3 regions of the Paenarthrobacter sp. A20 genome follow, and region 3 is predicted to be linked to each of the others. Evidence: riboswitches for the same ligand, from Rfam matches in the RefSeq annotation. Region 3 holds a riboswitch; each other region holds the start of a gene.
The links. Region 3 has a riboswitch for cyclic di-AMP ahead of J3D46_RS09740 (C40 family peptidase). Riboswitches for the same ligand answer to the same signal wherever they lie in the genome.

Region 1 (10,523 bases), 220 kb from region 3:
GGACATGGTGTCTTTCACGGGCTCCACTGCGGTGGGCCGCACGGTCCTGGAAGCTGCTGCCGTCAACGCCAAGCGCGTGCACCTTGAGCTGGGCGGAAAAGCACCCTTTGTGGTGTTCGACGACGCCACGCTGGACGCCGCAGTGCATGGCGCCGTTGCAGGTTCGCTCATCAATACCGGACAGGACTGCACCGCCGCCACCCGCGCCATTGTGCACCGGAGCGTGTACGAAGAATTCGTGGCGAAGGTCGCCGAGCGGTTCGACGGGATCGTCCTTGGCGCGCCTGGGGATACCGACGCGGACCTTGGCCCCCTGGTCTCCTTCAAGCAGCGCGACCATGTGGCGGGAATGGTGGATCGAGCCCGGGGCTACAGCAAAGTAGTGGCCGGGGGTCATGCCCCTACCGGCGGCGGCCTCGAAAAAGGCGCCTTCTACCGGCCCACCCTGGTGGTGGACGCCGCCCCCGATTCAGAGATCGTCAAGGACGAGGTCTTCGGCCCGGTCCTGGTGGTTCTTCCCTTCGACACCGATGACGAAGCGATCCAGCTCGCCAACGACACCGTCTACGGATTGGCAGCGTCAGCCTGGACCAACAACCTCCAACGCGCCATGCGCGCCACCCGCGAGATCAAGGCGGGCTGCGTCTGGGTCAACGACCACATCCCGATCATCTCCGAGATGCCCCACGGCGGTTTCAAGCAGTCCGGATTCGGCAAGGACATGTCCGCGTACTCCTTTGAGGAATACACCCAGGTGAAGCACGTGATGGTGGAGCTGGACGGCGTCATCGAGAAGGACTGGCACCGGACCATCTTCACCCTGCGCTGATTCCCTCCGTTGCGGGGCCCGCTCTGCGCGCTTCCGCGGAAATTAGAGCCGCAGAGCGGGCCCCGCAACGGTCGGTTTGGGACGGATTTTGCGTCCCGCCCCGAGCACTGCCGTGGCCACACCGAGGAGCAGGATCAGACCGCCCACCATTTCGGTGAGCGTGGGAATCTCGTCCAGGACCAACCACGCCGCCGTCATCCCCACCACAGGGACCAAAAGCGTGAAGGGCACGACGTCGGAACTCGGGTACAGCGACAACAACCGGTTCCAGATGCCATAACCAATCAGGGACGCAAACACCGCCGTGTAGATCGCGCTGAGGATGGTGGCCGACTGCAGGTCCGTGAGCGTTGCCCACACCGTGCCCGGCCCGTCCACTACCAACGACAACCCCGCCAAGGGAACAGGAACCACTGCACCGGACCACACCACCAGGCCCAAACCGGAAGCGGCTTTGGAGTGCCGGGCCACCACGTTGCCAACAGCCCAGGACAACGCCGCAGCCAACACGATCATGAGCGGAAGGACGGGGGCCACAGCGCTGCGCCCCAGTGCCACCACGCCCAAGCCCGCAATGCCGAGCACTACTCCGGCCATCTGACGACGACTGGGCTTCTCCCCCAGCACCTTCGATGCCAGCAGGATGGTGAACAGGACCTGCGCCTGGAGGACCAGTGAAGCCAAGCCCGCCGGCATCCCGAGCGCCATGCCCAGGTACAAGAGGCCGAATTGACCGGCGCTCATGAAAAGTCCGACGCCGACTATCGCCTTCCAGCCCACGTCCGGCTTACGGATGAAGAGGATGAACGGAAACACGACGAGCAGGAAGCGCATCGCAACGAAAAGCAGCGGAGGAACTTCCCTGCCGTTCGTGTGCAGGCCAAGGTCAATGGCTACGAAGTTGATGCCCCACAAGACGGCGACCAAAACGGCGAGGGCGGAGTGGCGAAGGTTCACAAGTACACTCTGACTCTCTTCAGTGTGAAGCACCAGCGTTGAATTCTGCATGGAAACGCGTAGATTTGCTTCATGATCGACATCTCAGCTTTGAGGGCGCTTGTTGCCGTGGAACAGCACGGCTCGTTGGTGGCGGCCTCCGATGTGATGGGCTTCAGCCCCTCCGCAGTCTCACAGCAGATCAAAAAACTGGAGAAGCAGACCGGTGTTGCGGTCCTGGAGCGCAATGGCCGCGGCGTGCTCCTCACTGAGCGAGGTCTGGCATTGGCCGGCTATGGCCGACGGATCATGGGTGAACTGGAGGAACTTCAGGCAACGCTGCTCGCTGATCCCGCCAAACCGTCCGGCCTGCTGAGATTGGTGGCGTTCTCAACCGCGTGCCGGGGGCTGGTGGGCCCCATGCTCGGGCGCATGGCGGCCGCCCACTCCGCCGTGGAGATCACAGTGCTGGCAGAGGACCCCCGCGAAGCGGTGCAGAGGGTGGCATCCGGCGAGGCGGAACTGGCAGTGGTCCACAATTGGAACTCCGTGCCACTGGTGATCCCGGAGAACCTGGTGCACGAGGACCTCTGCATCGACCAGGCTGATGTCCTGGTCAACAGCACCCACCCGCTCGCGTCCCGCACCGCCGTCGAGCGTGAAGACTTGCTCAACGAGACCTGGATCAGCACCCCGGCGGGGGCAATCTGTAACGAGGCTCTGCTGCAGATCTTCGCCGGACTGGGGCGGGTTCCCGACATCCGCATTTATGACCCCGACTTTTCCACGCACATCGCCATGGTGGAGCAAGGGGTAGCCGTGGCGCTGGTGCCGCGTCTGGGAAGGCCACCGCTCCCACCGGGAGTCATGGCCATTCCCGTAATGAACCCCGTCCAACAACGTTCAGTTGGCGTGGTGTACCGGAAAACGATGACCGCCAGCCCCACCATCCGCCACACCGTACGCATACTGCGGGACGTGGCCGCTGAGGACCTGCCTTTGCCGCGGGGTTGATCAACGTCACACAGGGGAACATTCGACGCCCAGCCAGATGTTAGCTTAGGCTAACCTTATCTAGCTGTCCGCGCCGCCCGGAGCGCGATCGTCGAAACTTCTGAAGGGGCCCAACTGTGGAAGCAATCCTCTTTCCCACGGACATGAACCACCATCACACGTATGGCCTGGTGAGTTACATCATGATCGACGACGGACTGTATCCGAGCGCCCACAACCGGCGCGATCCCTACGCACTGCCGGCTTTCGATATCCGCGGGCAATGGGTGTACCCCAGCCGCTACAACGAATACATGGCACCGCAGTTGCCGGTCTACATGTTCGACGGCGAGTACCTGATCGCAACGGGGCACGGAGATGAAGCAGCGGGCCTGCCCGTTTTCGAGATTCGTTGCATGTGCATGCCGCAGTTGGCGCACGGAGATTCCAGCAACTCGCAGTAGCAGGTTATGTGCGGGGCACCGTGAAGTGCGTCAGCCGCGCATCCTGCCCATCCAGCTCAGCCCAGGTTTTCTCCGTCTCCAATACCGTCAACGCACTCGTTGGGTATCGGGTGGCGGCATCCATGTAGGCGTCGTGGTCCGAATCGCGCGAAGCCAAGTGCATGGCGAGGTCCTGGACCCCGGGCATGTGCGAGATGACCATCAGGGTGGTCACGGTGTCGGGGACATGATTGATGACCGTTAGCATGCGGTTCGCGGAGGCGGCGTACAGGCCCTCTTCAAGCTTCGGCGTCGGCGCTTTGTCACCCAGCTCATCGCACACCCAGGTGCACGTCTGGCGGGTCCTCAGTGCGGACGAACACAGGATGAAGTCCGGCACCACGCCCTGCTTGAGCAACCACTTGCCCGCGAGCGGAGCCTCACGGTGCCCACGCTCTTCGAGGGGACGCTCATGATCAGGCACACCCATGGGCCAATCAGCCTTGGCATGCCGCATGATCACGAGGCGCTTGATGTGGTGGTCGCTCATGAACCAACCCTATCCGCCCCGGACACGCGGCGGCAGCGGGCGTGCCAAGGGGCTTCACCAGCCAATGCAGGTGGTAGCCCGCACACACCCCTCGCGCACGGACCCTTCAGCCGCGGAGGCCAATCCTCTTCAGGGCAAGCAAAAGCCGAAAGACGGCATATCCCGACAGCGCCGTTGTTGCGTGAGGAACGAGCGCAGGCGCAGAGGGATGATGCCGCCTTTCGGCTGCAGTACTGCTTAGATCGAGTATTCCGGAGCGGCCCACACAATAACTTCGGGGTGCTCGTAGAAGCGGTAGCCCTGGCCGCGGACCGTGCGGACGGTGTTGGCGAGGCGGCCGAGCTTGGAGCGGAGGCGGCGGATGTGGACGTCGATGGTGCGCTCGTTGGGCACCTCTTCGGCGTTGCGCCACAGACCCTCAAGGAGTTCGTCGCGACCCACGGTGCGGGTACCGTTCTCGACGAGGTAGTTGAGGAGCTCGAATTCCTTGAACGTCAGGTTCAGGGATTCGCCATCGAGGTGCACTTCGCGGCGGGCGAGATCGATCAGCACGCCGGAGGGGCGGGATTCCTGCTGGGGCGTCGGACGGGCAGCTTCGGTGCGCTGGCGTGCGGCGACGGTGGGGTCACCGAAGGTAGAACGCACGACGTCGAGTGCGGACCCGGGCGCGCCGGCTGGGGCGACTGCCACGGCAGCATAGCTCTCAGCGCCGGTCACGAGGGACTGCGCATAGGCGCGGATTTCCTGGGCAAGTTTGGCAATGGAGGTGCCGGCTGCCGCTGCGGTTTCTTCGTCAATGCCCATGTAGAGCACAAAGCCACGGGCCACGTTGTCGTTGGCAACGGGGCGGAGCCTGTCGGACTGGGCAATCACCGGAGTGGGCGCAGTCATGGGTGCCGGCTCGGCGGTAGGTACAGCGCGCAACTGGCCATAGGAGTTGGGGTTGTAACCCTGTGGAACATAACCGGGAGCCTGCTGGCCCGTGCCTTGCTGGGCGGGGGCGTAGCCGGGGCGGTTGCCGAAGCCGGGCCGGAGCCCTGCGTTCGACGCGGCCTTGTTGGCGTTACGGACGGAGATGTGGACGTATCCAGATGCAACTGACATGGAGTGCTTACCTCAAAAGTGAATAGCCGTCATCGCGGCTTCGAATGCTGGTTGTCCCCGCAATGAGTTTGGGGATGGGCGCCCAACGCTGGGCTAGGGGGCGAATGCCTGAAACTTCTTGGGGTGGAAAGTTAGGCTTGCATTCGACAACAGCGGTCATCATGGCCAGCGGGTGTGCTGGACCAGGTTGCTGCGGCTGCAGGTGCTGTTGAGTTCTTGTTCACATTGGAAGTGTGCAACGTAACAATGGCAACACGCAAGTAACAAAGCGCCGAACCGTCCACATTTTGAGACGGAGAGGTCTATTGTGCCGTAAATCACAATTCAGCGGTTGTGATAAATGAACGCCATTTCATTCGACTGAGACAAGAAATATTCGCCATCCACTGAATTTTCTTCGGCCAATCGGGCATGATGTGCATCGGCATTCCCGGGAAGTACCCAGCTGCGGAATCTCACGATCTGAAACACTTGTTGTCCAATCGCCGGGGGCCCCGTTCGGGAATTTTCCGCCGAAAATCTGCTACAAGCCGTAGAAACGGGATTCCTCGAGGCTCACGGCTTCCGGACTCCCACCTCGCTAGTGTTGACTTCACAGCATCCTCACAGGACAGGCAAAGCGGTCGCTAACCCGCAGAACAGAGAGTTGTCCCATGGCCTCCTCGCATTCCATGACCAACAATCTCCCCCAACTGTCCCACCCGGACGGCTCACCTATCCGCGCCTTGGTGGTGGATGACGAACCCAGCCTGGCCGAACTCATGAGCATGGGCCTGCGAATGGCCGGCTGGTCGGTAGCAGTTGCCGGCGACGGCCCCGAGGCTGTGAAGCTCGCCAAGGATTTCCGGCCCGACGTCCTTGTTCTGGATGTCATGCTGCCCGGATTCGACGGTGTGGAGGTCCTCAACCGCATCCGAGCGTTCGCCCCCGAAGTTCCCGCGCTTTTCCTCACCGCCAAGGACGCTGTGCAGGACCGCATCGTTGGCCTGGCGGCCGGCGGCGACGACTATGTCACCAAACCCTTCAGCATGGAGGAAGTCCTCCTGCGCCTCCACCGCCTGGTCCAGCGTTCCGGCGTGGCCGCCATGGACACTGCCGAGCTGGTGGTGGGCGACCTCACCCTGAATGTTGACACCCGCGAAGTCACCCGTGCCGGGGAGGACATTCCCCTCACCGCCACCCAGTTCGAACTTCTGCGGTACCTCATGGAAAACCCCAAACGCGTGGTCAGCAAAGCCCAGATCCTGGACCGGGTGTGGGACTACGACTTCGGCGGACAGGCCAACATCGTAGAGCTCTACATCTCATACCTGCGCAAGAAGATCGAGGCCAACCATCCGCCGATGATCCACACCATCCGTGGCGCCGGCTACGTCATCAAACCCGCGGACTAGGCGTTGAGCACACTTTCAGGAGTGGCCAGGACGTCCGGTCGCAGCTGGCTCAACCCCTCCACCTGGCACTTGCGCACGCGGCTGGTCCTGGTGGCCATGGCCCTGCTGGTCGCCATCTGCGGGGCAGTGGGCGTGGTGAGCTACGCCTCCATGGACATGGTGTTCAACAGGCAGCTCGACAGGCAGCTGGAGCAGGCGTCCAGCCGCGCGAATGACTTCGGCAGGCCGCCGTCGAACTTTCCTGGATCCGGAAGGCCTGACCCGCTGGAGGCTCGCGGGCAGGCCGCTGGGACACTGAACGCCCGGATCGACGGCTCAACTGTGAGCAGCTCGGGCCTGATCGATGCCAAGGGCAATCGTGTGTCGCTCTCTACGGACGACGAGCAAGTACTGTTGGCCCTCCCCAAGAACAGTGATCCGGCGGACCGATCCCTCTCCAACGGGGACTACCGGCTGGTGGCTGTCGAGACCGCCTATGGCGATGTGATCGTCACGGGCCTGCCGCTCGCGGACAAGCAAAGCGCCGAGGCCTCACTGGTGTGGACCATGGTGCTGGTTTCCCTGGGCGGTCTGGTCATCATCGGCCTCGCGGGAACAGTGATCATCCGGCGGACCATGCGGCCGTTGGAGCAGCTCTCCGAGGTAGCCACCAAAGTTTCGCGCCTTCCCCTCGACGCCGGTGAGGTGGCACTTGCTGTGCGCGTACCGCCGTCGGCCGCCCATCCCGGAACGGAAGTCGGCAGCGTTGGCCATGCCCTCAACCAGATGCTGAACAACGTCTCCAATGCCCTGGAAGCGCGCCAGGAAAGCGAGACCAAAGTGCGCCAGTTCGTCGCGGACGCGTCGCACGAACTCCGAACGCCGCTGACGGCCATCCGCGGTTACACCGAGCTGCTGAGGATGACCGAGAACTTCACCGATGACGGCCGAAAGTCGCTGTCACGCGTCCAGAGCCAGTCCGAACGGATGACCACCCTGGTGGAGGATCTGCTGCTCCTTGCCAGGCTGGATGAAGGCCAGCCGGTCAAGGTCACGGACGTGGACCTCACCCAGTTGGTGATCGAAACTGTCAGCGATGAGAAAGTCATGGCACCGGACCACATCTGGCAACTTCAACTGCCTGATGAGCCCGTCACGGTCCGGGGTGACGCTACGCAGCTGCACCAGGTCCTTGCCAATCTTCTCTCCAATGCCCGTAAACATACCGACTCCGGCACCACGGTGGTCACCGGCGTCATGCTCTCTGCCGATGGCAGCGCTGTGGTGACCGTGACGGACAACGGGCCCGGCATTCCAGAGGATTTCCAGGGCCGGATCTTCTCCCGCTTTGCCCGCGCCGATGCCGCGCGATCGGGGTCTGAGGGCACCTCCGGACTGGGCCTGTCGATCGTTGAATCCATCGTGGAAGCGCACGGCGGCACCGTGGAAGTGACCTCACGGCCGGGGCGCACGGAATTCGCCCTTCGACTCCCCGCTGTCGCCAACGAACAGATGTAACGAAGTCAGCAAGGCGACTCACCGGCGTCGTGATCTCTGTTACCTAAATGTGACTTCTGCGAATTCCTCCTGTACCGTCGAAAGGGTGGGTCGCCCCAACTGACCCGCATCCGGGATGCGCCGAGCTCTGCCACTTCCCGGAGTCCGTTCTTACTCCGAGGCAGAGACGGGGGACCCAGAGTCTCCGGGCCCAGGCATTTATGCCGGACCCTTGGGGTGAAGCCGCAGCGTGATGCGCGGCCGGATGACCTCATCCGAACCCGACAGCTAACTCCGCAGGCGCTGAGAGGTAATCACACATGTCTGAATTCAATGATCAGACGCGCCCTTCCGCGCGTCACCGCGATGAGCACAACGCACCGTTGACCAAGTCGCAGGCTGTCCTCAAGAACGCTGCCCGCCAGGGTAAGTCCGGCCACCGCATGTCGGTTGTTGCCGGTGTTGTAGCCGCTGCGCTGGGCGTTGCATCGCTCGGTACTGCTGCCAACGCCGCCCTGACCCTCCCCGAGGTAAGCCGCGTTGCAGAGACCCAGGCGAATGCCCAGGTCAGCAACAACAAGACAGCTGAAATCTCCGCTTCCTTGGATGCAGCCGCCGCAAAGGGCGCCGCTGACAGGGCTGCCGTGGACAAGGCCGCTGCCGAAAAGGCTGCAGCCGAGAAGGCCGCAGCGGACCAAGCCGCTGCTGAAAAAGCAGCCGCCGAGAAGGCCGCAGCCGACCAAGCCGCTGCTGAGAAGGCCGCCGCTGACGCTGCAGCCAAGCAAGCCGCCGACGCCGCTGCTGCCGCCGCCGCTGCCGAGGCCGCAGCTGCGGCCGCCGCCCCGAAGGCCGTGGACGACCCCGCCGCCGCCAAGGCCTACGCTGCCAGCATCCTTGGCAACTACGGCTGGAGCGCCAGCGAAATGACTGCGCTGAACACCCTGTGGGAGAAGGAATCCAACTGGAAGACCACCGCCACCAACGCTTCCAGCGGTGCTTACGGCATTGTCCAGTCGCTGCCGGCTACCAAAATGGCAACCGCGGGTGCTGACTGGCAGACCAACTACCAGACCCAGATCAAGTGGGGCCTGAACTACATCAAGGAACGCTACGGATCCCCGTCGGCCGCCCTGGGCTTCCACCTGGCAAACAACTGGTACTAAGCCAGACTGCTTGATCACCGCGCCGGTTCCCGCCGTTCGCACCAGTACCCACTGGAGCGGATGGCGGGAAACGGCGCGGTTTTCGCGTCTCACAGGTGCCGTCCATGGTTCACAGTGGGGTCACAGCTTCCACCTAAAGCCCTCTTAATCGGCGGGCCCATTCTGGAAACATGACGCTCACAGACCCATCTACCAGCGCTCCACCACGACGGTTCCACTCGGCGCGCTTCGGTGGCGCGGCGTTAAGCACCACACAGCAGGGCCTTGCCCAAGCGGGGCCACAAACCCGATGCTCCCCCATTGACACCCGCGCTGCCGTCCCGGTCCTGGACGTCACCCTTCCCGTGTTCAATGAGGAAGACCGCCTGGAACAGAACCTGCGCAGGCTGCACGGACACCTTGCAGACTCCTTTCCGCATACCTTCCGGATCACGGTGGCGGACAACTGCAGCACAGACAACACCCTGAGGATCGCCGAGCGCTTGGCCCGTGAACTGCCTGAACTGAGAGTGGTTCGATTCCAGCAAAGGGGTCGCGGGAACACACTCCGCCACGTCTGGCAGTTCTCGCCATCACCCATGCTCGCCTACATGGAAGCAGACCTTTCCACGGACTTGTCGGCCCTCGCTCCCCTTCTGGCACCGCTGCTCTCGGGCCATTCGGATCTCGCCGTCGGCACGCGGCTGGCACGGAGCTCGCAGGTGGCCCGCAGTCCCCACCGCGGATTCATCTCCCGCAGCTACAACTTCCTGCTGCACGTGGTTCTTGGGGCACGCTTTTCCGACGCCCAGTGTGGGTTCAAGGCCGTCCGCGCCGACGTCGCGCACCGCATCCTTCCACACACGACGGACGACGGCTGGTTCTTCGACACCGAACTCCTGGTGATCGCCGAACGCTGTGGTTTGCGCGTTCACGAAGTCCCCGTTGACTGGACCGACGATCCCACCTCAAGTGTCGACGTCGTACGCACCGCGCTTGCCGACCTGCGCGGCGTAGCGCGCCTGGGACGCGATCTTGGCAGGGGGCGGGTTCCTTTCAGGGAGCTCCGCCGGGACATCGGCCGCATGCCTCCACCCACGGCGGCGTCCGCGGTGACAGGGCTGGTGGGACGTTTAGTTGGCTGGGCCGCGGTGTCCGCTGCCGTGGTGTTCGTCGTCCTCCACGCGGCCCACGTGGTGGGCTAGGACTCCGGTTCAGCCTGCACCGCGCCGCGAACCGCGGCGATGGACGCAGCAACATCCCCTGCGTCCGTGGTCCAGTTGCTCACCGAAATCCTGAGGATTTCACGTCCACGCCACGAGGACCCGGACATCCACACCGCGCCCTCGGCCATCAACCGTTGCGTGACACGGTGTGTCCGGTCATCACTGCCGAAGCTCACCGAGACCTGCGTGAACACGACGTCGTTGAGCACTTCGACTCCCGGGATCGCGGCGAGTCCTTCGGCCAAGGCACGGGCATTTGCAGCGAGCCGCTCCACCATGGAGATCACCCCGTTGCGGCCCAGTTGCCTCAGGGCTGCCCATACAGGGATACCCCGGGCACGGCGGGACATCTCAGGCACTTTCTCGAAAGGATCCCCCGGTCCGGCATCCGTGGCAATGAGGTAACTCGTGTGGACACTGAAAGCACGCC
Region 2 (10,523 bases), 650 kb from region 3:
CGGGGATGGCGACTCCGAAGAACATGAAACGCCAGCCCTCGAGGCCAAAGAACATTCCGTGCTGCTGGATCAAAGCGCCTGCGAGGGGAGCACCGATCACCGTGGTGAGCGGCTGCGCCAAGTAGAAGAGGGCCAGGATCTTGCTGCGGTGCTTGGACGGCACCCAGAGGCTCAGGAAGAGGATGGCGCCGGGGAAGAAGCCGGCTTCTGCCACACCCAGGATGAATCGGAGAATGTAGAGCTGCTCAACGTTGCCCACCCAGGTGAAGAGCAAGGACACGATGCCCCAGCTGACCATGATGCGGGCCAGCCAGCGGCGGGCGCCGAACTTGTGGAGGGCCAGGTTGCTGGGGATTTCGAGCAGGATGTACCCGATAAAGAAGACTCCGGAGGCGAAGCCGAACTGTGCCGCTGAGAGGGCGAGGTCGTTATTCATGCCGTTGGGGCCGGCGAAAGAAATGGCGGTGCGGTCCAGATAGTTGATGAAGAACATCAGGGCGACGAACGGCACAAGCCGGACTGCCACCTTCTTAATTGCGGATTTTTCGACCACCGATTGTGTGGTGTCCACATTGACTCCTAGATGTTGGTGTCCCTGCGGATCCTGCACTGGATGCGCCGGGCTGGTTCGTGGCATGGCCGGCGGGGATCCGGCGATGGCGAAGCTTGTGATTTAAACCATAGGACTGGATTCTAAATTGGTCAACCGGTTGACTGGTTAAAGTTTTTTGGGCGCTGACTAGTCGCCGCAGGGATTGGTCATCCGGTTGCTACGCTGTGAAGGTGTCAGCGAACTCAGCAGCAGCGGCCCACATGACGGCCGCGCTTGCCCCCATGGAGCAGGGCTCCGTTGTGTCCGAAGTAGCGGAGCGCCTCCTTGCCTACTTCACGAGTGGAGACATCGCCCCCGGCACCCGGCTTCCGGCAGAGCGGCAGTTGGCGGCTTCACTTGGTGTTGGACGTTCGGCCGTCCGCGAGGCCCTCGCTGCCCTGGAGATCCTCGGGATCGTGATCGTCCGTCCCGGCTCGGGAACGTACCTGCGCGACGGTGTCTCCGAACTTTTGCCGCGGACGCTCAGCTGGGGGTTGATGCTGGGGGAGCCGCGGACCCGCGAGCTGGTGGAATTGCGCAGCGGACTGGAAGTTCAGGCTGTTGAGTTGGCGGCCCTGAGGGTCACGGATGAAGCCTTGGAACGGATGCGGGCCGACCTTGACGTCATGGAGAGGAACCTCGACGACCTCGCAGCCTTCGTGGAAGCCGATGCGGCCTTCCACCGCGAGATCGCCGCGGCCTCCGGCAACATGGTCCTGGAAGAACTCCTCCAAAGCATCCGCTCGCTGCTGCGGATCTGGGTGGACCGGGCACTGACCGATGAAGGCCACGCCGAGGCTGCCCTGCGCGAACACACTGCCATCTACGAGGCACTTGTTGCCCGGGACGCGTCCGCCGTTTCACAGAACATGCGCTCGCACATGGCTACGGCATCGCGGCGCCTGTTGGCGGGCTTCGACGCAGCCCAATAATCTCCCGCCAGACGGCGAATAATGCCAATGCCTGAGCGGAACATTGCCATCAAATGCCATCCCGCGAAGGGGATTCCGGCTCAGGTCCCCCGAGACGTGGTGGCGGGATTCGAACCCGCGTGCGCTGCTTTGCAGGCAGCTCCCTGGCCTCTCGGGTACACCACGTGCAAACGACACTAGGCGCCTGGGCGCAGCCGGATCAAAGTTCATTTCGCAGGCTTTCGCAGGGCTACGAAGCGTTGCCGCAGGTTGCTGCCCGTGACCTCAAAGCTGTCAAATGCGACCCCATCCCCGCGGCCGTACACGGCCCAACAAGCGGTGGGCGGTCAGAGGCTGTGGTTCGCCCTTCGAAGCGGCTGTGCTCGTTTCTGCGCCGCCAGCCTGCTCACACCCGCGGCAATCACAAGTGTGAGGATTGCCGCTGCCATGTGGGTGTAGAGCAACAGGTGCACGGAGCCACCGCTGGGAGCGGCCCCTGCTGGCACTTCTCCCAGGACCTGGCCGCTGTGTAAGTGGTCCAGCAGTCCGCTGCCGGCAAAGAAGCCACCGAATGCGACGAAGCCGAAGTGAAGCAGTTGCTGCGCCAGCCCGGAAAACAGCAGCAACAACAGCGGCCCGTGCACCCAACGGGCAATGAGCTGGGCGGCGAGTGCAGCCAGCGCAGCGAAGGCCAAGACGACAGGTATGGCCGGAGCGCTGCCGCCCGCGAGCATGTGCGCTGCGAGTCCCAGAACCACAGCCACGGGCCCGGCAATCCAGGCCCACTTGTCCTGCACAGGAGTTTCGCGCATCGCCATCCTTCCCTCCCCACAGGCTAAGCGGAGGAGGCGGCTGGCAACAGGGGCCTAGGCGAGCAGCGTGTTTACCAGACGTGCCGCTACTTTTGCTGTCCTGGAATCAATGTCGAACTCCGGATTCAGTTCCGCGACGTCCAAGTGCACCAGCTTCCCGCTCGCAGCGACCTGACGGCAGATTGCGCTGATCACCGGCAACGGCACGCCATATGCGGCAGGCGCGCTCACTCCGGGCGCCACGGATGCCGGCATGACATCCAGGTCGATCGTCAGGTACAGCGCGTCAACGCCAGCCAGGAAGCCGGCAACAAATACCTCCACGGCCTCCGGGGAGCACAACTCATCAAGCATGTACTTCACGCCCAGCCGGTCTGCGGTGTCGAAGAGTGTTCGCGTATTGTTCGGCTCCGAAATGCCCACGACGGCGTACTGGAGTTCGCGCCCGGCGGCCGCTTCAGCGTGGGCCATCTGAAGGAACGGCGTACCCGAGCTCGGCGTGGGTTCATCGCGCAGGTCAAAGTGGGCGTCCAGGTTCAGCACGCCCAGTCGCTTCCCACGAACGGCTTCAGAGCCGGCTACGCCCAGGTAACTGGCAAACGCGGTCTCGTGGCCGCCGCCCAGCACTACAGTGAGGTTTCCGGCGTCGAGCAGTCCCGAAATGGCGCGTCCGGCGCGCTCTTGGCCCGCTTCCAGTGAGTCGTCCTCCACAACCACATCGCCGGCGTCGAATACGTCACGGTCAAGGTGGAAAGCCAGCGGACCCAGCGCCGAGCGGATGGCGGCCGGTGCCGCCGCGGCACCCACGCGGCCCTTGTTGCGGAGGACTCCGGCGTCGCTGCAGAACCCAAGTACGACGGCGGGACGCGATGCCGTTGCGGGCGCGGGCGACGTCAGGGGTGCTACAGCCTGCCACCACCGGCGGTGCCCGGCACCGTCGCCGTCAAAGCGGCCGGTCCACGGGGTGGGGCTGACATCTACGGCGAGGGTGGTTTCCATGCTTCAAGCACACCCGAACGGGCACGCGAAAACCAGCCACCCCGCACCGCGCGTGTCTGAAACCCCGGATTTCCCTATTTGACCCCGAGCAGCTCTTCCACGGTTCCGATGCCGAAGAACAGCAGGAACGCGGCAGCCACAGCCCACATGAGCGGGTGGACTTCGCGGGCACGGCCTTGGAACGTGCGGATCAGGACGTAGGAGATGAAGCCGGCGCCCAGGCCGTTGGCGATGGAGTACGTGAACGGCATCAGGGCGATGGTCAGGAACGCCGGGATGCCGACGCCCCAGTCCTGCCAGTCGATCTTGCCCACCTGGGAAACCATCATGAAGCCCACGACAACCAGTGCCGGGGCAACGGCTTCGAACGGAACCAGGTTGATCAGCGGCGTGAAGAACATGGCCACCAGGAACAGCACTCCGGTAACGATCGAGGCGAGGCCGGTGCGTGCGCCTTCGCCGATGCCCGCTCCGGATTCAACGAAGATCTGGTTGGACGATACGGACGCGCCGCCACCGACGATTGCGCCGAGGGCGTCAACCTGCAGGACCCGGTCCACGTTGGGGATGTTGCCGTCCTTGTCCACGGTTCCGGCCTCGTTTGCCAGGCCCACCATGGTGCCCATGGCATCGAAGAAGATGCTCAGGAGGATCACGAAGGCCAGCAAAGCAGCAGCGATGAAACCGAGGTGCTCGAACGCGCCGAAAGGGTTCGCCTTGCCGATCAGGGACAAGTCCGGGGCGCCCCATTCGGAGAGCGTGGGCGCCACGAGCGACCATCCGCGCGGGTTGACGTTCTTGCCGTCAAAGCTCGGGCCGATGTGGAGCGTGAATTCAAGGATGGCTGCCAGGGCGGTGGAAACCACGATCCCGATCAGGATGGCGCCGCGGACTTTGCGAACCACCAGGGCGATGGTCAGGATCAGGCCCACCGCAAAAACCAGGGTGGGCCAGCCCATGAGCTTGCCGTCCACGCCCAGCCCCAGGGGAACCGTGGTGCCGGCGGCGTCCGGGATGCGGCGCACGAATCCGGCATTGACCAGGCCGATCAGTGCAATGAAGAGACCAATGCCCACCACGATTGCCGTCTTGAGGGCTTCTGGAACGGCTTTGAACACCGCAGTACGGAAACCGGTGAGCACCAGGATGAGCATGGTGACGCCGGAAAGCACCACGAGGCCCATCATGTCCGGCCAGGTCAGTCCGGGGTGTGAGGCCACGGTGACGGCCACGAACGCGTTCACGCCGAGCCCCGTTGCAACGGCGAACGGGTGCTTGGCCCACGCGCCCATGAGGATGGTCAGGATGCCCGCCACGAAAGCAGTAGTGGCTGCGACGGCCGTGAAGCCCAGGGACGCTCCGCTCGAGTCCGCTCCGGAGAGGATCAGGGGGTTCAGCACCACGATGTAGCTCATGGCGAAGAACGTTGCGAAGCCGCCACGAATTTCCCGGGAGTACGTGGATCCACGTTCAGTGATTTTGAAGTAGCGGTCGACTGCAGAACCTTGTTTAAGCATGAAGGACTCCGGGGATCGAGGGGAGTGTGCTCTCAAATCCTATGCGGTCGGATACGGGCGCCCCGGACGATTCGCCTAGTCTGTAAGGAAGCCAACACTAGGAGAAACCGCCCCATGCGTACCATCCGCCCGCTTCTGGCCGCCGTCGTTGCTGCCCTCGCCTTCGCGTCGGCCTTGCTGTTTTCCGCGGCTCCGGCGTCCGCCCATGACGTCGCCGAATCCACCACGCCGGCCAACGGTGCCAGCGTGACTGTCGTCCCGGCGTCGGTCTCCATCACGTTCAACAACCGGCCGCTGGCCATCGGTTCGGGCGTAACAGTCACGGCGGGCGGCGAAAACTGGGCAGACGGTCCCGTGGAAATCATTGACAACCAAGCTGTCCAGAAGCTGCGCGAAGGCGCACCCGCGGGCGAGTACACGGTGGTCTGGCGGGTCGTCAGCAGCGATTCGCACCCCATCGAGGGCACCTTTACGTTCACGGCAGCCGGAGGCGCGACGTCGGCAAGCGGTTCGGCGGTTGCCTCACCGTCTGCTTCGGCTCCTTCAGCCTCGGTACCGACGGCCGGTACCGGTGCGCCGGGAACGGGCACCAGCGAACCGGCCGCGGATGCCTCCCAGCCGTTCCCGTGGAGCATCGTGGGACTGGCCGTTGTTGCTATCGGACTCGTTATCTTTCTGGCTGTTACGGCACGTAGGAAACTCGCTGCTTCCAACGACGCGGATGGCGAGAATCCCGCGGAATAACGGGGTTTTCTACGTACCTGCGAATATCTCGAAACGGTCACCGCGACACGCCAGAAGAGTAGTTCTCGTTACTTAAATGTGACTTCGGCGTGATCATCGCGTACGGTTGTACCTGTGCCTGTTCCACGTAGCGGGCACTTCCGGCCTGATTGCCTAGCTCTGCCGCAGTCCGGAATCCGTTCGCAGACAAACCTTACGGCAGAGACGGGGAACCCATTTTAGGTCGCTTTCGAGCGTGCCTTGGGGTGAAGTCACGAAGCTTCCGCTGAACAGCGGGGGATAGTGACCGGGTGACTCCCATCCGAATCCGACAGCTAACCTCGCAGGCATCGGGAGAGGCTCTTTCATGTCTTCACGCATTCTTCGCGGCCGTCGTAAGGCGGACAGCGTACGTCCTAATCCGTTCATCTCCATCTCCAAGGCAGTTGCCAGCAACGCCTCCGGCGCTGGCCGCCAGGCAGCTGTCATCGCAGCAGCCTCGGGCCTCGTCTTGACCGGCTCCATCGCCGCCCACGCAGCTGAAGCTCCGGTTCAGCGGGACTCCAGCCCCGCCACGGTCGCAGAGACCGCCTCCGAAGCTCCCACCCAGGTTGTTACCGCCGCCTCCACGGCGACCATCAACTTCGAGCGCCCTGCCGTTGCTTCCGTAGCGGCTCCGGTCATCGAGAAGCCGGCTCCCGTCGTTGAGGCTCCCGTAGCCAAGAAGGCAGCAGTCACCACTGCCGCTGCAACGGCTCCTGTCGCCAAGGCCGCAGCTGCCGCTCCGGCTGCTGCTGCTCCCGCTGCTGCTGCCCCGGCAGTCGGTGGCGTCAACGCAGCCATGGTTGCCTCGGCTTACGCCCAGATCGGCATCATGCAGGACTGCACCGCCATGGTGGAACGGGCTCTCGGCTCCGCAGGCATCCCTGTTGGTGACCTTGGCCCCATGCAGTTCATGAACTACGGCAAGGTCGTCAGCGACCCCCAGCCCGGTGACATGATCGTTCAGTCCGGCCACGTCGCCATCTACATCGGCAACGGCCAGGCCATCAGCGGTGGCATCAACGGCAACCAGACGGGCATCCACCCGATCAGCTGGTTGACCGCAACGGGTCCCCTGACCTACGTACGCGCTGGCGCATAAGCCTCACGCTTCAGTCCAAAGGCCGGTGTCTTTGAGGAATCACTCCTCGAAGGCACCGGCCTTTGGCGTTAAGTTTTGTGCGTAAAAGTTCCAGACATGGACGTACGACGGCGGGTAGGCGCGCCTTTGCCGCGTAGTGGGGCAGGGTGTGCCGGTTGGATCGGCTAGGCGGTGGCCAGGCCTGGCCCTGCCGGGAGGGCAACCTTGGAAGAGATCGCCTGACCCACTGCTTTGGCCTGCCGAAGGACTTCCTTGGGGGTGGGCGTAATGAGTTCGCCGACGCCTACAAGATGCATCCCGACTGCCCTCATGGCCGCGGCCAGGTTTTGGCCGATGGCAATCCCGAGTTCGGCCAGCATCCGGCGCAGCTGGCTCTGCGCACAGCGCGTGACCACGATGTGGTCGGCCAGGAGAACCCCGTTGGCGGTGTGGACTGCCCACTGGCGACGGGTGGATTCGAGGGGGCCGGATACGTGGAGTCCGGTTCTCAGCCCCGCAGTGGTCATGCTGGCGGCCAAACCGTAGCCAATCTGCTGTGACGGATCCGAGCCCAGGAAATCAAGGCGCACGGCGCGCGTGGTGCTGCGGACGTCCAGCTGATGGCTTGCCGCGTAGTTCCGCAAGTGGCGGAGGATCTCGTTGCGTTCCTTCATTGCAGCGGGATCGGCGGCGTCGCAGCGTTGAAGCATACCTGTATGGACCGACGGGCCCGTTGCGGACAACGCACCAAAGCCGTCCACGACGATGGAACCCACGCCATAACGGCTGAGCTCACTGGCAACTGCCAAGCCGGACAAGCCGGCTCCGATGACCACGGTGGTGGTGCGTTCCGTGGCGGAATCAGGCGTGAGTGACACTGCTTGGTTCCTCCTTGACGTGTGTGCCCTTCGGCATCGCGTGGGGTCGCGTCCGAGTTCCCCAAGCGGCCGCAAATAAATGGCCGGAGTGTGTCGTGAAACACGTTTGCCGGCCATTCGGTGACTCGAACACTACCGAACTTTTTCGGCCATGGATAGCCTCCCGGATGCGCGTGTTTGGGTTGTTCATCCGGAGCGCAAAATGGACCTCCGATAACCGAGCCCGGACCGTTATACACATAGCCCAAAGTCGCCTTGATTCGGCGTTGCCGACCGAGAATAGTGGGCCTTGGAAGGAGAAATTTCCAGGTTTCTCCTGCCCCGGCCATTGACAATGAAGCAGTCAGGGAATCCGACCCGGAAAACCTCTGGCAGAATAGCCGGAACATCAAGCAGTAGGTGGAGAGGCGGGCCCCAATGGACCAGCACGGCAGACACAGTGAAGAGCCACAGCGGGGCGACGACCAAGCTGTCGCACCAGGCGGCATCGTCGTTGGAGTGGACGGTTCGGAGCACGGTCAGTGTGCCTTGGTTTGGGCCGCGCGGGAAGCAGAGCGCCGGCAGCTTCCGTTGCACATCGTCACGGCCTACTCAGTGCCCATCTTCGCCGCATCAGGGCTGGACGGTGGCTACGCAACCGTGGACGATTCAGTGATTCGCGAGGGCGCGGATGCGATCGTGAAGCAGGCCATGGACAAGATCTCCGGCTATGCCATCGACGTCGACGCTTCGGTGGAGAACGGCGACGCTGCAGGTGTCCTGCTGGATCTCTCTGCAGAGGCCGCACTCCTTGTTTTCGGCAGCCGGGGCCGTGGGGGTTTCGTCGGGCGCCTGTTGGGTTCCGTCAGCAGCGCCTTGCCGGCCCACGCCAAATGCCCCACCGTGACGGTGCCCCTGTATTGCGCCGACCGGCTGGGGGAGAATACCGAGGACAAACACATCAAGGCCGAGCATGCCAAGGCAGGCCCCCGCACCGTGGAAAACGTGGTTGCAGTGGGCGTGGATGGCTCCGAGCAAGCCCGTGTGGCAGTGCTCGAAGCAGCTGAGCAAGCCCAGCGCATGGGCGCCAAGCTCCGAGTGATCTGTGCTGTGCCGCAGTACAGCGGTTCCCTGGCCTGGGTCCCGGCCCCGTTGGACCGCGATGCTCTGTTTGCGGACATCAGGGTCCAGCTCGACGCAGGTGTCGCGTGGCTTAGGAGCCACTTCCCGCACCTGACCATTGAGACGGACCTCCGCGATGGATCGCCGGTGGACGTCCTGGTGGAGACGAGCCGCAGCGTGGAGTTGGTGGTGCTGGGGACCCGTGGCCGCGGCGGGTTCGCTGGCATGCTCCTGGGTTCCACCTCGGACGGCGTCCTGCACCACGCCAAGGGGCCGGTGCTGGTGGTCCCGGACCGTGAGGATCCCCGGCTTGCTGACCGCGACAAGTTTGGGCCGATGCTCGGCGCAGCCTAAGCCGCGGATTGCCACCTTCCATGGACAGCCAGCAGGCCGGGGAGCAGCCGCAGGACCAAGGAGCGGACCCAGTCGCGTCCGGGTCGGTGTTCACGCTGGATATTGCCGACATCCGCGCACCTATGCTTCCGGAAGTGGGTGGCAAGGCCGCGAACCTGGGTGAGCTGGCAAGCGCCGGGTTGCCCGTCCCTCATGGCTTCTGCCTCACCACAGCGGCATACCGGCTCGCGCTCTCGGACATCGGCCTGCAGGAGGTCATTGCCGCCTTGGAAGCGGCCGGCCCTTCTGATCTTGACCAGTTGAACGGGCTCGCCACCCGTGCCCGGTCCTTGGTGCTCGACGCCGGAGTCCCGGTTGCGGTGGCTGACGCCGTGCGGTCCGCCTACCAGCAGTTGGGAGGCAACGTCCCTGTCGCCGTCAGGTCGTCAGCTACCGCCGAGGACCTGGCCTTCGCGAGTTTCGCTGGCCAACAAGACACATACCTGAACGTCGTCGGCGTCGACGCTGTGCTGGAGGCCGTTAGCCGCTGCTGGGCCTCGCTCTGGACAGACCGTGCCGTGGCCTACCGGACCACCAACGGCATTGACCATGCTTCGGTGACGCTGGCCGTGGTCGTGCAGGAAATGGTGGATTCCGCTACCGCCGGTGTCATGTTCACCGCCAATCCGGTCACAGGGAACCGGTATGAGGCAGTGATTGACGCCAGCCCTGGTTTGGGAGAGGCCGTGGTGTCCGGAGCGGTGAATCCGGACCAGTATGTTGTGGACGTCCGTCGAAGGTCCATTGTGAAAAGGACCATCGGGGACAGGCGGGTGGAGATCCGTTCGCTTCCTGGTGGTGGCACGGAACGTGTCGAGCGCCCCGGCCGGGATGGTCCTGGTGCTCCTGCCCCGCACCCTTGCCTCAGCGATCCCCAAGTCCTCGCCTTGGCGGACTTGGGCCGTAAAGTCCAGAAGCACTACAGCGCTCCGCAGGACACCGAGTGGGCCATCGATGATGATGGAAAACTCTGGCTAACCCAGGCCCGGCCCATTACCACCCTGTATCCGCAAACCACGCGCACACCTCCGGGCGCCGGCGAGCACGCTTTCCTGAACTTCAGTCTTGCGCAGGGCCTCACCAGGCCACTGACACCCATGGGCCTGGCCGGTATCCGCCTCATAGCCTCGTCCGTTGCCAGGACTGCGGCGTTCGATGTCCCGGATCCCCGGTCCGGGCCACCGCCGTACTACGAGGCGGGCCAGCGCATCTTCTTCGACCTCACTGCGGTGCTGAGGAGCCGGGTTGGCCGGGCAATCGTGCCGCGGGTTTTCGATGTCATGGAGGCCCGGTCAGCCACGCTCATGCGTGGCCTGTTCGACGATCCACGCTTCACAGTCAGAATCAAGACACCCCTGAAGCTGATTCGCCACGTCGCTCCGGTCGCTGCCAAGTATCGTGTGCCGGAGTCACTCTTCCGCGGCCTGTTCCGCCCGGCTGCCGCCATGAAACGTCTAGAGGCGCTGACCGCGGA
Region 3 (10,523 bases):
GGCAGGTTGGTGTACTCGGCTTCAGCTTGCGTGAAAAAGTCCTTGGCGGTGCCCATGCGGACCTTAGGCGAACCTTCCAGGTCTGCCGTACGGTGCGCAGCAGCCACCATTTCGCGCGTGGGGCCGCCACCGCCGTCGCCATAACCGAAAGGCACCAAGGACATGGTCCCCCGGCCGTGGTCCCGGTAATTGCGCTCCGCGTGGGCCAGTTCGCGGCCGTGCAGTTCAGCGTTGTACGAGTCGACCGGCGGGAAGTGCGTAAACAACCGGGTTCCGTCGATGCCTTCCCACGTGAAGGTGTGGTGCGGCATCCGGTTGACCTTGTTCCAGGAAATCTTCTGTGTCAGGAACCAACGGGAACCGGCTTCCTTGACGATCTGCGGGATGGCGCCGGAGTAGCCGAAGGAGTCAGGCAGCCAGGCTTCCTGGCACTCGACGTCGAACTCCTTCAGGAAGAAGCTCTTGCCCTCCACGAACTGGCGGGCCATCGCCTCGCCGCCGGGCATGTTGGTGTCCGATTCCACCCACATGCCGCCTACGGGAATGAACTGACCGGCTTTGACCTTCTCCCGGATCCGGACAAAGAGCTCCGGGAAGTACTCCTTGATCCACGCCATCTGCTGGGCCGAGGAACAGGAGAACACAAAATCCGGATCCTCGTCCATGAGGGCCACCACGTTGGAGAACGTCCGGGCACACTTGCGGATGGTTTCACGGACCGGCCACAGCCAAGCCGAGTCGATGTGCGCATGGCCGGTGGCCAGGAGCTGGTGCGCGGATGCATACGCGGGACGGTCCAGGACCACTTTCAACTCCTCGCGACCTGCCGCCGCGGTCCCGGCGACATCGTCCGGGTCCATAACGTCCAGCATCCGTTCCAGCGCCCGCAGGATTTCATGGCGGCGGGGAAGCTCAGTAGGGAGTTCATGCATGAGGCCGCTGAGCGTCCAGATGTCCTGGTTCAGTTCCCAGACCGTTTCGTTCAGCTCTGCCATGGCGATGCGGCCCAGGCGGTACCGGGGATCGTCGCCGGAGGTGGCCTTATCCCCTAACGGTGTGGGTGCAAAGGACCAGCCTTGCGCAACGTCCGGGTTGGCGGCGGCCTCCACATAGAAGTCGACGGACAGTCCACCACCCAGAAGTTTGAGCGGGACGTGGAAGTTCCGGGGGGAAATCGCTTTGATGATGCTGCCATCGGCACGCCAGGCAGTGCCTTCGCACTGGAATCCGGGGGCGTCGCTGTTGAAGCCGAGGTCCACGATGATTTCCACCGACGTGGAATCGGCCATGCCCCAGTCCTGCGGAACTTCGCCCTGAAGGTGCAGCCACTTGGTGCTCCAGGCCTTTCCCCAGGGGGCGCCGTGTTCCTGGGGCGTGAAGAGCTGGCGGATGGCCTCCGCAGCCGGCACGGGCTCACCCGGAGCATCCCAGCTGCTGAGCTGCAGCGGTATGGCCCTGCCGTAAATGGCCGGAAGAATGCGTTCCCGAACAAATCGGTCAAGACGCTGTTCAGTGATCCGGCGGTCGTCGTGCAATTAATTCCCCTTTGGGCTTCAGCTGAATAACAAGGTTGGCAGCCCCGCCCCGGATGTGCCGGGCACGGGCGGCGATTCTGGGGTCGCCGCGCTTCCAATCGATGGATAAAATCTACGTTGTTCCAGCTTAATAGCCAAGTGATTGCCTGCTATCCCCCGACGACCTGCCGCTCCGATTCGACTGTTTCCCCGACGATCCTGTCCCGTCCGGCGTAGACGTTCAGACTGTGTCCGCGGCTGAACCCCGCCAGCGTAATTCCGGTTTCCTCCGCCAGGTCCGCCGCGAGGCTGGACGGCGCACTGACGGCGGCCAGAACAGGAATGCCGGCCATGGCAGCTTTCTGGACGAGTTCAAAGGATGCCCTGCCGGATACCTGGAGCACTGTGCCCCTCAACGGCAGCATTCCTGCACGCAAGGCCCAGCCCACCACTTTGTCCACCGCGTTGTGCCTACCCACATCTTCGCGGAGGCACAGCAGCTCGGTGGTGCCGTCGTCGTGGATCCTGAAGAGGCCGGCAGCATGGACGCCGCCGGTCTTGTCGAAGACCGCCTGCGCCTCCCGGAGGCGGTCCGGCAGAGCTGCAAGCGCCCTGACCGGGATGGTGACGTCGTCTTCCTTGGGACTGTGATGGGAGGACTTGCGGACGGCGTCGATGGAATCAGTGCCGCAAATCCCGCACGAGCTGGACGTGTAGACGTTGCGCCCGGTGTCAGGCCTCACCACGTCAGGCCTGAGCTGGGCGTCCACCACGTTGAAGGTCTGCACACCGTCTTCGTTCTCCCCCGCGCAGAACCGTTCGGAGATCAGCTGCGAAGGTTCCCACACGATGCCTTCCGAGACAAGGAATCCCGCCACGAGGTCGAAGTCGTCCCCGGGGGTGCGCATGGTGACGGAGAAGGACATGTCCCCCAACCGGATTTCCAGGGGCTCCTCCACTGCCAGCACGTCCTCCTTGAAGCGGACGGGATGCTCCAGTGCCTGTGGCGAGCCGTCCAGGACAAACTTGTGCACCTTGCGGCGCTGCGTCACTCGTCCCATGTCAGGATCCGTTCTCTTCATTCTTGACGAAACGCACGGTCATGGCCTTGTAGCCAGGGGTGTTGGATTCCCGGGCCACCAGCTCGCGGTGCACCAATGCGTTGGCTTCGGGGAAGTACGCTGCGGCACACCCCTTGGCCGTGGGGTACCCGATGAGCCTGAACTTGTTGGCACGCCGTTCCGTCCCTGCGAACGTGGAAATGACATCCACCAGGTCACGGTCCTTGAATCCCAAATCCTCGATGTCTCCGGGGTGCACCAGGATGACCCGGCGTCCATCGGAAACGCCCCGGTACCGGTCATCCAAGCCGTAGAACGTGGTGTTGTACTGATCGTGGCTGCGGACCGTCTGCAGGATCAAGTGACCGGCAGGGGCTTCCAGGTACTCAAGTGGCCGCACCGAGAACCGCCCCTTGCCGATGTCCGTGGCGAAGGTGCGGGTATCCCTGGGCGGGTTGGGAAGGACAAAACCGTTCTTGGTCCGGACCCTGGCGTTGAAGTCCTCAAAGCCCGGAATGACCCTGGCAATGTGGTCGCGGATCACGTCGTAATCCTCTGCCATGGCCCGCCAGTCGACGCTGTGGTTCTCACCCAGTGTCGCCTGTGCCATGCGGGCCACGATCACCGGCTCGCTCAGCAGGTGATCTGAGACCGGCTCCAGCCGGCCCTGCGTTTTATGGATGACGGACATGGAGTCTTCCACCGACAGGAACTGCTTTCCCTTGGGGTGTTTGTCATCCGTGTCCGTCCGCCCCAGCGTGGGAAGGATCAGGGATGTCTTGCCGTGCACCACGTGGGCGCGGTTGGGCTTGGTGGAAATGTGGACGGTGAGCCCGGCGTTCCTCAGCCCCTGTTCCAGGGCCGCCGTGTCCGATCCCGCGGCTGCGAAGTTTCCGCCCATGGACACGAAGACCTTCACGTCTCCCTTTTCCAAGGCGTGCTGGGTTTCCACGGAGTCATAGCCGTGGTCGCGCGGCATGTGGAAGCCGAATTCGGCGTCCAACGCGGCCAGGAACGATTCCTTGGGTTTCTCCCAAATGCCCATGGTCCGGTCACCCTGGACGTTCGAGTGTCCACGGACGGGGCACGCACCGGCCCCGCGCTTGCCGAAGTTTCCCTGGAGCAGCAGGAGGTTGATGATTTCCCGCAGGGTATCCACCGAGTGCGGCTGCTGGGTCAGTCCAAGGGCCCAGCAAATAATGGTCGCCTTGGACGCGGCCATCATGCCGGCAGCCTTGGTGATTTCTTCCCTGGTCAGCCCTGTTGCCCGTTCTGTTTCGTCCCAGTCCAGCACCGAACGCGCTTCCCTGTAGGCCGCGAACCCTTCGGTCTGCTGCTCAATGAAGGAATGGTCGACGACGGTGCCCGGGTTTCGCTTCTCTTCCTCCAGGAGCAAGTGGCCCAGCGCCTGGAACAGCGCGAGGTCGCCACCGACCTTGATCTGCAGGAACTCATCCGCGATGGTGGTGCCGCCGCCGATGACGCCGTTGAGGGATTGCGGATCCTTGAAGTTCAGGAGGCCGGCCTCGGGGAGCGGGTTGACGGCTACAATCTTTCCGCCGTTGTTCTTGCAGTCGCGGAGGGCGGACAACATGCGGGGATGGTTGGTTCCCGGGTTCTGGCCTACTACCAGTACCAGCTCAGCGTGGTGGATGTCCTCCAGGGAAACAGTGCCCTTGCCGATGCCGATGGTTGGGTTGAGCGCGCTCCCGGAGGATTCATGGCACATGTTGGAGCAGTCCGGCAGGTTATTGGTGCCGAGGCTTCGTGCAAACAGTTGATACATGAAGGCCGTCTCATTGGCCGTCCTGCCGGAGGTGTAGAAGACGCACTTGTCCGGCGTGGTGGCGTTGACGTGCTCGCCGATCAGGGCGAATGCCTCGGTCCAGCTGATGGGCGAGTAGTGAGTGTCGCCCGGTTTGATGACCACGGGTTCCGACAATCTTCCCTGGCTCCCCAGCCAGTACTCCGTCTTATCCTCAAGGTCGGCCAGGGAATGTTTCGCCCAGAATTCGGCACCGACGGTCCGGGTGGTGCTTTCCTCGGCGATCGCCTTGGCCCCGTTCTCGCAAAATTCAGCGGGACTGCGCCTTCCGGTTATGGATTCCGGCCATGCACACCCGGGGCAGTCAAAGCCATCATGCTGGTTGACCCTGAGCATGGACCGGACCGTGCGGGCCACCCCGGCCTGGGCGTATCCCCGTTCAAGGGCAACGGTGACGGCTTTAAGGCCTGCCGCAGCTTGTTTGGGCGGATGGATTTGCAGGTCATCTTCGTTGATGTCCTGTTCGGGAGCATGCCTGTTCATGAGTCCATCATTGCACTTTGTGGGCACCGACCAGGAGGCTGGCCCCGGCCCTCATGCGTCTAGGGCACTCCAGTCCACCGGACCTGGCGGGGTCTTCTTTTGGCTCCGCGGCGGCGCCTTGCGGGGCTTGTCTTCAGGTGTCTTCGGCGCGGGCAACGGTTTGCCCCACGGCAAGGCAAAGGCCGGGACCAGCTCGCCCAGTTGGACTCCATGCGGCGGTACCACCATGACCCCGTCCGCACCGGCCAGGCCACGCATCATTCCCGGGCCAGCATGCTGTGCCGGCGACGCCAAGCCATACACCAGTTTGAAAGGCATCAGGCGGGTCCGTCCGGGCTCCGCGTCGATCATCGCTCCACAAGGAACTTCGCCCACTTCCTGGAGGCTTCCGTGGCCCAAGGCAGCCAGCAAGGGCGCCCCCAGGGTAAATAAGGCCATCATCGCGGCAAGCGGATTTCCAGGCAGACCCAGGACGAACCGGCCATCGGGCAACTCCGCCAACACGGCCGGATGTCCAGGCCGCATGGCAATACCGTCGATCAGCAACCGGCCACCAAGTTCTGCCACCGCCCGCCTGAAGTGGTCAGTCCCCGAACGCCCTGTCCCGCCGGTCGTAATGACGACGTCGGCAGGCGGTTCAGTTTCTGCGTACGGTTCGTCTGCGCTGAGTTCCTCGGGGGACGGCTCGGTGTCCTGAAGTGCGGCGAGCCACTCCCCATAACTGTCGCCCACCCTGAGCTGCTCCCCGGCGATACCGCCCAGGAGTTCCACCACGGCGCCGAGTTGCGGGCCGAAGGTGTCCCGGACCTGTCCAGGCCGCGGGATACCTTGGGCCACCACCTCCGAACCCGTCAAAAGGAACCTGACCAGTGGTTTGCCCATGACTTCCACGTGATCCAGGCCTGCCAACGCTGCCAGCGCGATGTGCGCCGGGTTGAGCACTGTCCCGGCTTTGAGCAGGACATCACCCTCGGCTGCCTCTTCTGCAGCCCTGCGGATGTGTTGGCCGTTGCGCGGCTCCCCCGGTTTGGCGGTGCCGCCCAACGCAAGGACCGGAAGGCCGTCGTCGTCCGTAGTGATGACGCCACTCTCGCTGCGCAGCACGGCTTTGGCCCCGGGAGGTATCAGCCCACCGGTAACAATGGGACTGGCTTGGTGAGGCGCAAGCCTCTGGCCCGGCTCACTGAGTATCCACGGGCCGCTACCATTGACGGCCCAGCCATCCATGGCGGAAGAAGCATAGTGGGGCATGTCCTGCACTGCCAGGGCATCCGATGCCAAGGTGCGGCCAAGGGCAGACCCCAGCGGGACCGGGCCTGGCGGGATGGGAGCAGCGCCATCGAACGCGCGCTGCCGAGCCTCATGCCACGTGTGTGCCGCGTGATGGCCCTCGTTGGGGGCCTGGGTCATTCGGCGCCAGCCCCGGACTCCGAATACTCTTGGGCAACTTTGCGGGCCAGGTCCAAGGCAGCGTTCATGGACGCGTCGTCGCTGGCCTGGCCAATGCCGCGGGCCATGCCGGCGGCGTATCCGGCGATGAACGTGGTCAAGGGTGCGGCGGGGCGCACCACTGAATGCGCAGCAACGCCAGCCACTGCCAGGACCTCGTTAACGTCCACTTCAACGCCTTCAAGCTCAAACGCCTGCAGCAATGTGCGGCACCATTCCTCGAGCGTCTCTTCCTGGCTCTTCACGTGCGCCTCCAACTCGTAGTCAATGCCCAAGGCCGCTGCGTCCTCCCACGTGTCCACGTCATCCGTAGAGCCTGCGGGGACGGCAACGTCCAGCACATTCAGCCTAGCAAGCAGCCGGAACACTGAAGAGTTCGTTAACCCGGAACCTTGCGAAGCTACGCCTACCTCCCGTTCCATGGCTGCGGTGCTGTAGGCGCCCAGCAGCGGTTGCTTCCGGCCGTCCGCGGAGACCGCCATGGCCCCCTCCACCCCGGGCTGTGAGGCAAGTGCTTCCCACAGGAGTGCAACGCCACGGGAGGCATGCGGCATATCGCAAGCCAGGACAAGCGTCCACGGAGCGCCCATGCCGTGGTTCTTCAACGCGGCCAAGCCCGCTGCAATCGCAGCGGCCGGACCCGCGTACGCCGGTTCCTCCCGCGCCCTCAGCACATTGTCCGGTAGCAGCACACCGCCGGATCCTGAAGCATCGGGCCCTACGACTACCACGGCTGCGGCACCCCGGACTGCCTGCAGGGCATGCGAAAGGAGCGACGCGCCGTCGTACGTCAGCGACGGCTTGGGCACGCCTCCGAGGCGGGTGGCCCTGCCTCCCGCCAAAATCACGGCGTTGAACTCCATCCGCCCAGATTACCCGGACGTCCGGAGGTCAGCAGAAATCGATCAGGCAGCGGATTCCGGCAACAGGAACGGGTCCCAGTCCGGCGCAGGTTTCTCGAGTTCTTTGATCTGCCACATGGTTCCCTGGGGCACGCCGGGCTTGAAACGGAGTTTCCAACCCATTTCGGCCAGCGTGTGGTCGCTCTTGGCGTTGTTGCATTTCAAGCACGCCGCAACCAGGTTTTCCCAGGAATCCGCGCCGCCCCTGGACTTGGGGTGGACGTGGTCTATGGTGTGGGCTGTTTTCCCGCAGTAGGCGCAGTGGTGACCGTCGCGGCGAAGGACCCCGCGGCGACTCACGGCAGTAATCCTGTTGTACCGGGGACGGATGTAGCGGTTGAGGAGGATCACGGATGGTCGTCCGAGAATCTCCTGTGGCCCGACGACAGGCTCGTCGCCTTCGGCCACAACGCTAGCTTTCCCAGTGAGCACAAGGACCAGCGCCCGGCGGAATGTTATTACCGCCAGCGGTTCATATCCAGCATTCAGAACGAGTGTGCGCATGCACGTACCTCTTCACGGCCGCACCCGTCAGGGGCACGAGGGCCGGCTGCCCTCTGCTTGTACGGGCTGTGGATCGACAACATAAGGGTAAGCACTTATATGCCGTATCCACGAATCTTTCTGCCGTTTCGCCTGCGGTGTCGGCAAGAGTTCATGCGCGGTTAAAGCAGAACACCCCGCCGGCCGGAGCCTGCGGGGTGTTCATGATGATGTGGGATCAGCCGTTGACGCGGATGAAAACCGGGCCGGAGCCGACGTTGACGCTGAACAGTGCCGTGGTGGATCCGTTCCATCCACCATGGACTGCCATGCCGTTGCCAACGTAGACGGCGATGTGGGCCTGTCCAGCCAAACCACCGTTGGCGTAGTAGGCGAGGTCGCCGGGCTGCGCTTCTGCTGCACTGACCGTGCGGCCCAGGGACAGGTAACCAGCGGGCCAGTCGTGGAAGTTGATGCCAACGGCGGCCAGGGAGTTGGTCACCAACATGGTGCAGTCCTGGGTGACGCCAAGCTGTGCGTAGGCGGCAGCAGCGATTGCTGCACCAAGGCCGCTGGCAGCTGCCGGAGCCTTTGCCGCCGGAGCCGCAGTGTTGACGGCGACCGTAGCGTTGCCGGACGTTGCTGTGCTCTCCGTGGCCGCCTTGGTTTCAACCTTGGCCGGAGCCTTCTTCACTACCGGAGCCGGAGCTTCCACCGTGGTGACCACGGGGCGCTCGTAGGAGATGGCAACCGTGGAGTCCGCAGCGATGGTCGCCTGAACTACCGACTGGACGTCAAGGGTGGACGTCGAGGTGGACTCGCGGTCCACCTTGGTCTCGGCAGCGTTGGCAGCAACACTACCGGTCAGGACCAGGCCTGAAGCTGCGGCAATGACTGCTGCCTGGCGGCCAACGCCACCGGCGTTGTCGCTGACGGCCTTGGCGATGACGGCAAGCGAGCTGGTCTTGGGGGCCTCAGCGCGATGCCGTGCAACTTTGTTTGCACTGGTCATGGTTTTCTCTTTTCATATCCGCATGCAGTTGGGGTACACGCGGCTAATCGGCGCGCCAGCACTTGGGGGGCATGCTGGCGAACCTCGAACCGGATTGTTTCTAGCGGAGGGTGAAGAAGGAGGACGTGCCGGTGGAGGCAGCTGAGTGCAGGAGCGTGCCCTGGCCCGGGTTCAAAGCGCTGATCATCATGCCGTTGCCAACGTAGATGCCTACGTGGGCTCCGCCGTTCTGCATGACCAGGTCACCGGGGGCCGGAGTGCTGGTGGGCTTCATGGCCGTCCAGGCGTTGACGCGCGGGATGCTGATGCCAGCCTGTGCGTAGACCCACTGGGTGAAGCCGGAGCAGTCCCATCCGTTGGGCGTTGTGCCGCCCCAAACGTACGGGTGGCCAATGCCGGTGTAGGCGATGGCAGCGAGGCCGGAGGCCGCGGCGCTGGAAGCAGCGTCCTTGGCTTCGGACGACTTGGCGGTGACAGCACCTGCTGCGTCCTGCGTGCCGTTTGCAGTGGCCCGCTGGGTGGTCTGCGAAGCGCGCTGGATCTTGGGGGCTTCCTTGGTGGCCACAACGGGGCTTTCAAAGGAAACGGTAGCTGTGGGCTCCGCGGTGACGACGGCGGTGGTAACCATCTGCTGGGTGCTGGAGGCTTCCGACTTGGAAACGTCGGTGTCAGCTGCCTGTGCCGGCAAGCCGACGCTGAGGACGAGGCCTGATGCTGCTGCCAGAACGACGGCCTGGCGGCCAACGGTACCGGCATTCGATGAAACAGCCTTGGAAAGCGTGTTCAAGGGGTTCGTACGAACCGATTCGGCGCGGTGGCGCGCAGGGGTAGTGCGTGATGACACGTAGGTAGCCTCTCCCAATGCCTGCGAGGTGAGCTGTCGGATTCGGATGGGAGTCATCCGGCCGCGCTGCTTCAAGGAAGCTTTGCGACTTAACCCCAAGGCCTTCTTTCGAAGACCAGAAGTGGTTCCCCCGCCCCTGCCAGACGATTTATGCGAACGGACCTCGAGTGGTGGCAGAGCTAGGCAATCCACTCAAGTGCACCGGCCCCCTAAAAAGCCGATGCGCTTTGTACGGTACAACAGTTGAACGCGAATGTCACATTCAGGTCACGGGGTGTGTCACGAATGCGAGAGACAACCATCAACTGGCCCTAGAGCCAGCCCATGGGGTCGACAACTTCACCATTGACCTGGACCTCAAAGTGGAGGTGGCAGCCGGTGGAAGCGCCTGTGGTGCCGCTCAGTGCGACCGTATCGCCGCGGCTGACCGTCTGGCCCACCTTGACGGTGAAGGATGACAGGTGGTTGTACGTGGTTTCGAGGCCATTCCCGTGGTCTACCACCACGCGGTTGCCTCCGCCGTACTCGTGCCATCCAGCAAAGGTGACCTTGCCGCTGGCTGCCGCATGTACGGCGGTGCCGCACTGAGCCACGAAGTCCTGGCCGCGGTGGAAGTCGCCGGCGCCGCCCGTGAGGGGGCTGACGCGGTAGCCAAACGGGGAAGCTGTGGTCAGCGTGTCCAAGGGGCTGGCCATGGTGCCCGCCGACGAGGCCCGCTGAATGCTGCCCGCGGACTGCGCACTGAGCAGTTGCTTCAGCTTTCCGTCGGGGTCGGCTGCAGTGGCAACGGCAGCGCGGCTGAAGTCGATCTTGGCGGATGCGGCTGCGGAAACCTCGGGCTGGCTGCCACCGGCGACGGCAAGGGCCGACTCGGTTTGGCCTGATTCCGAGGTGGCCATGACGGGGCTCGTGGCCGGCAGACCGACAGTCAGGGCGAGTCCGGTGGCGGC

Region 1: linked by a shared signal. The riboswitch ahead of J3D46_RS08755 (hypothetical protein) and the one ahead of J3D46_RS09740 (C40 family peptidase) in region 3 are both predicted to bind cyclic di-AMP.
Region 2: linked by a shared signal. The riboswitch ahead of J3D46_RS06750 (NlpC/P60 family protein) and the one ahead of J3D46_RS09740 (C40 family peptidase) in region 3 are both predicted to bind cyclic di-AMP.

The regions. Positions count from the first base shown of each region.
Region 1 covers NZ_JALJWH010000001.1:1,823,591-1,834,113, reverse strand. Annotated here, with positions in the region: gene J3D46_RS08795 (gamma-aminobutyraldehyde dehydrogenase) at 1-829, shown strand, start outside; gene J3D46_RS08790 (EamA family transporter) at 872-1,837, opposite strand; gene J3D46_RS08785 (LysR family transcriptional regulator) at 1,859-2,779, shown strand; gene J3D46_RS08780 (hypothetical protein) at 2,896-3,222, shown strand; gene J3D46_RS08775 (histidine phosphatase family protein) at 3,227-3,751, opposite strand; gene J3D46_RS08770 (winged helix-turn-helix domain-containing protein) at 3,989-4,855, opposite strand; gene J3D46_RS08765 (response regulator transcription factor) at 5,509-6,249, shown strand; gene J3D46_RS08760 (HAMP domain-containing sensor histidine kinase) at 6,253-7,746, shown strand; cyclic di-AMP (ydaO/yuaA leader) riboswitch at 7,855-8,042, shown strand; gene J3D46_RS08755 (hypothetical protein) at 8,046-8,888, shown strand; gene J3D46_RS08750 (glycosyltransferase) at 9,059-10,072, shown strand; gene J3D46_RS08745 (aminotransferase class V-fold PLP-dependent enzyme) at 10,069-10,523, opposite strand, start outside.
Region 2 covers NZ_JALJWH010000001.1:1,389,342-1,399,864, forward strand. Annotated here, with positions in the region: gene J3D46_RS06715 (MFS transporter) at 1-571, opposite strand, end outside; gene J3D46_RS06720 (FadR/GntR family transcriptional regulator) at 784-1,524, shown strand; tRNA gene J3D46_RS06725 (tRNA-Cys) at 1,619-1,689, opposite strand; gene J3D46_RS06730 (hypothetical protein) at 1,851-2,315, opposite strand; gene hutG (formimidoylglutamase) at 2,370-3,314, opposite strand; gene J3D46_RS06740 (NCS2 family permease) at 3,389-4,831, opposite strand; gene J3D46_RS06745 (copper resistance CopC family protein) at 4,946-5,575, shown strand; cyclic di-AMP (ydaO/yuaA leader) riboswitch at 5,726-5,918, shown strand; gene J3D46_RS06750 (NlpC/P60 family protein) at 5,922-6,698, shown strand; gene J3D46_RS06755 (FAD-binding protein) at 6,863-7,555, opposite strand; gene J3D46_RS06760 (universal stress protein) at 7,973-9,010, shown strand; gene J3D46_RS06765 (PEP/pyruvate-binding domain-containing protein) at 9,031-10,523, shown strand, end outside.
Region 3 covers NZ_JALJWH010000001.1:2,040,109-2,050,631, reverse strand. Annotated here, with positions in the region: gene J3D46_RS09775 (glycoside hydrolase family 38 C-terminal domain-containing protein) at 1-1,535, opposite strand, end outside; gene fdhD (formate dehydrogenase accessory sulfurtransferase FdhD) at 1,685-2,575, opposite strand; gene J3D46_RS09765 (FdhF/YdeP family oxidoreductase) at 2,577-4,883, opposite strand; gene J3D46_RS09760 (molybdopterin molybdotransferase MoeA) at 4,935-6,293, opposite strand; gene J3D46_RS09755 (NTP transferase domain-containing protein) at 6,290-7,195, opposite strand; gene J3D46_RS09750 (HNH endonuclease) at 7,238-7,738, opposite strand; gene J3D46_RS09745 (NlpC/P60 family protein) at 7,956-8,729, opposite strand; gene J3D46_RS09740 (C40 family peptidase) at 8,830-9,573, opposite strand; cyclic di-AMP (ydaO/yuaA leader) riboswitch at 9,578-9,759, opposite strand; gene J3D46_RS09735 (M23 family metallopeptidase) at 9,885-10,523, opposite strand, start outside.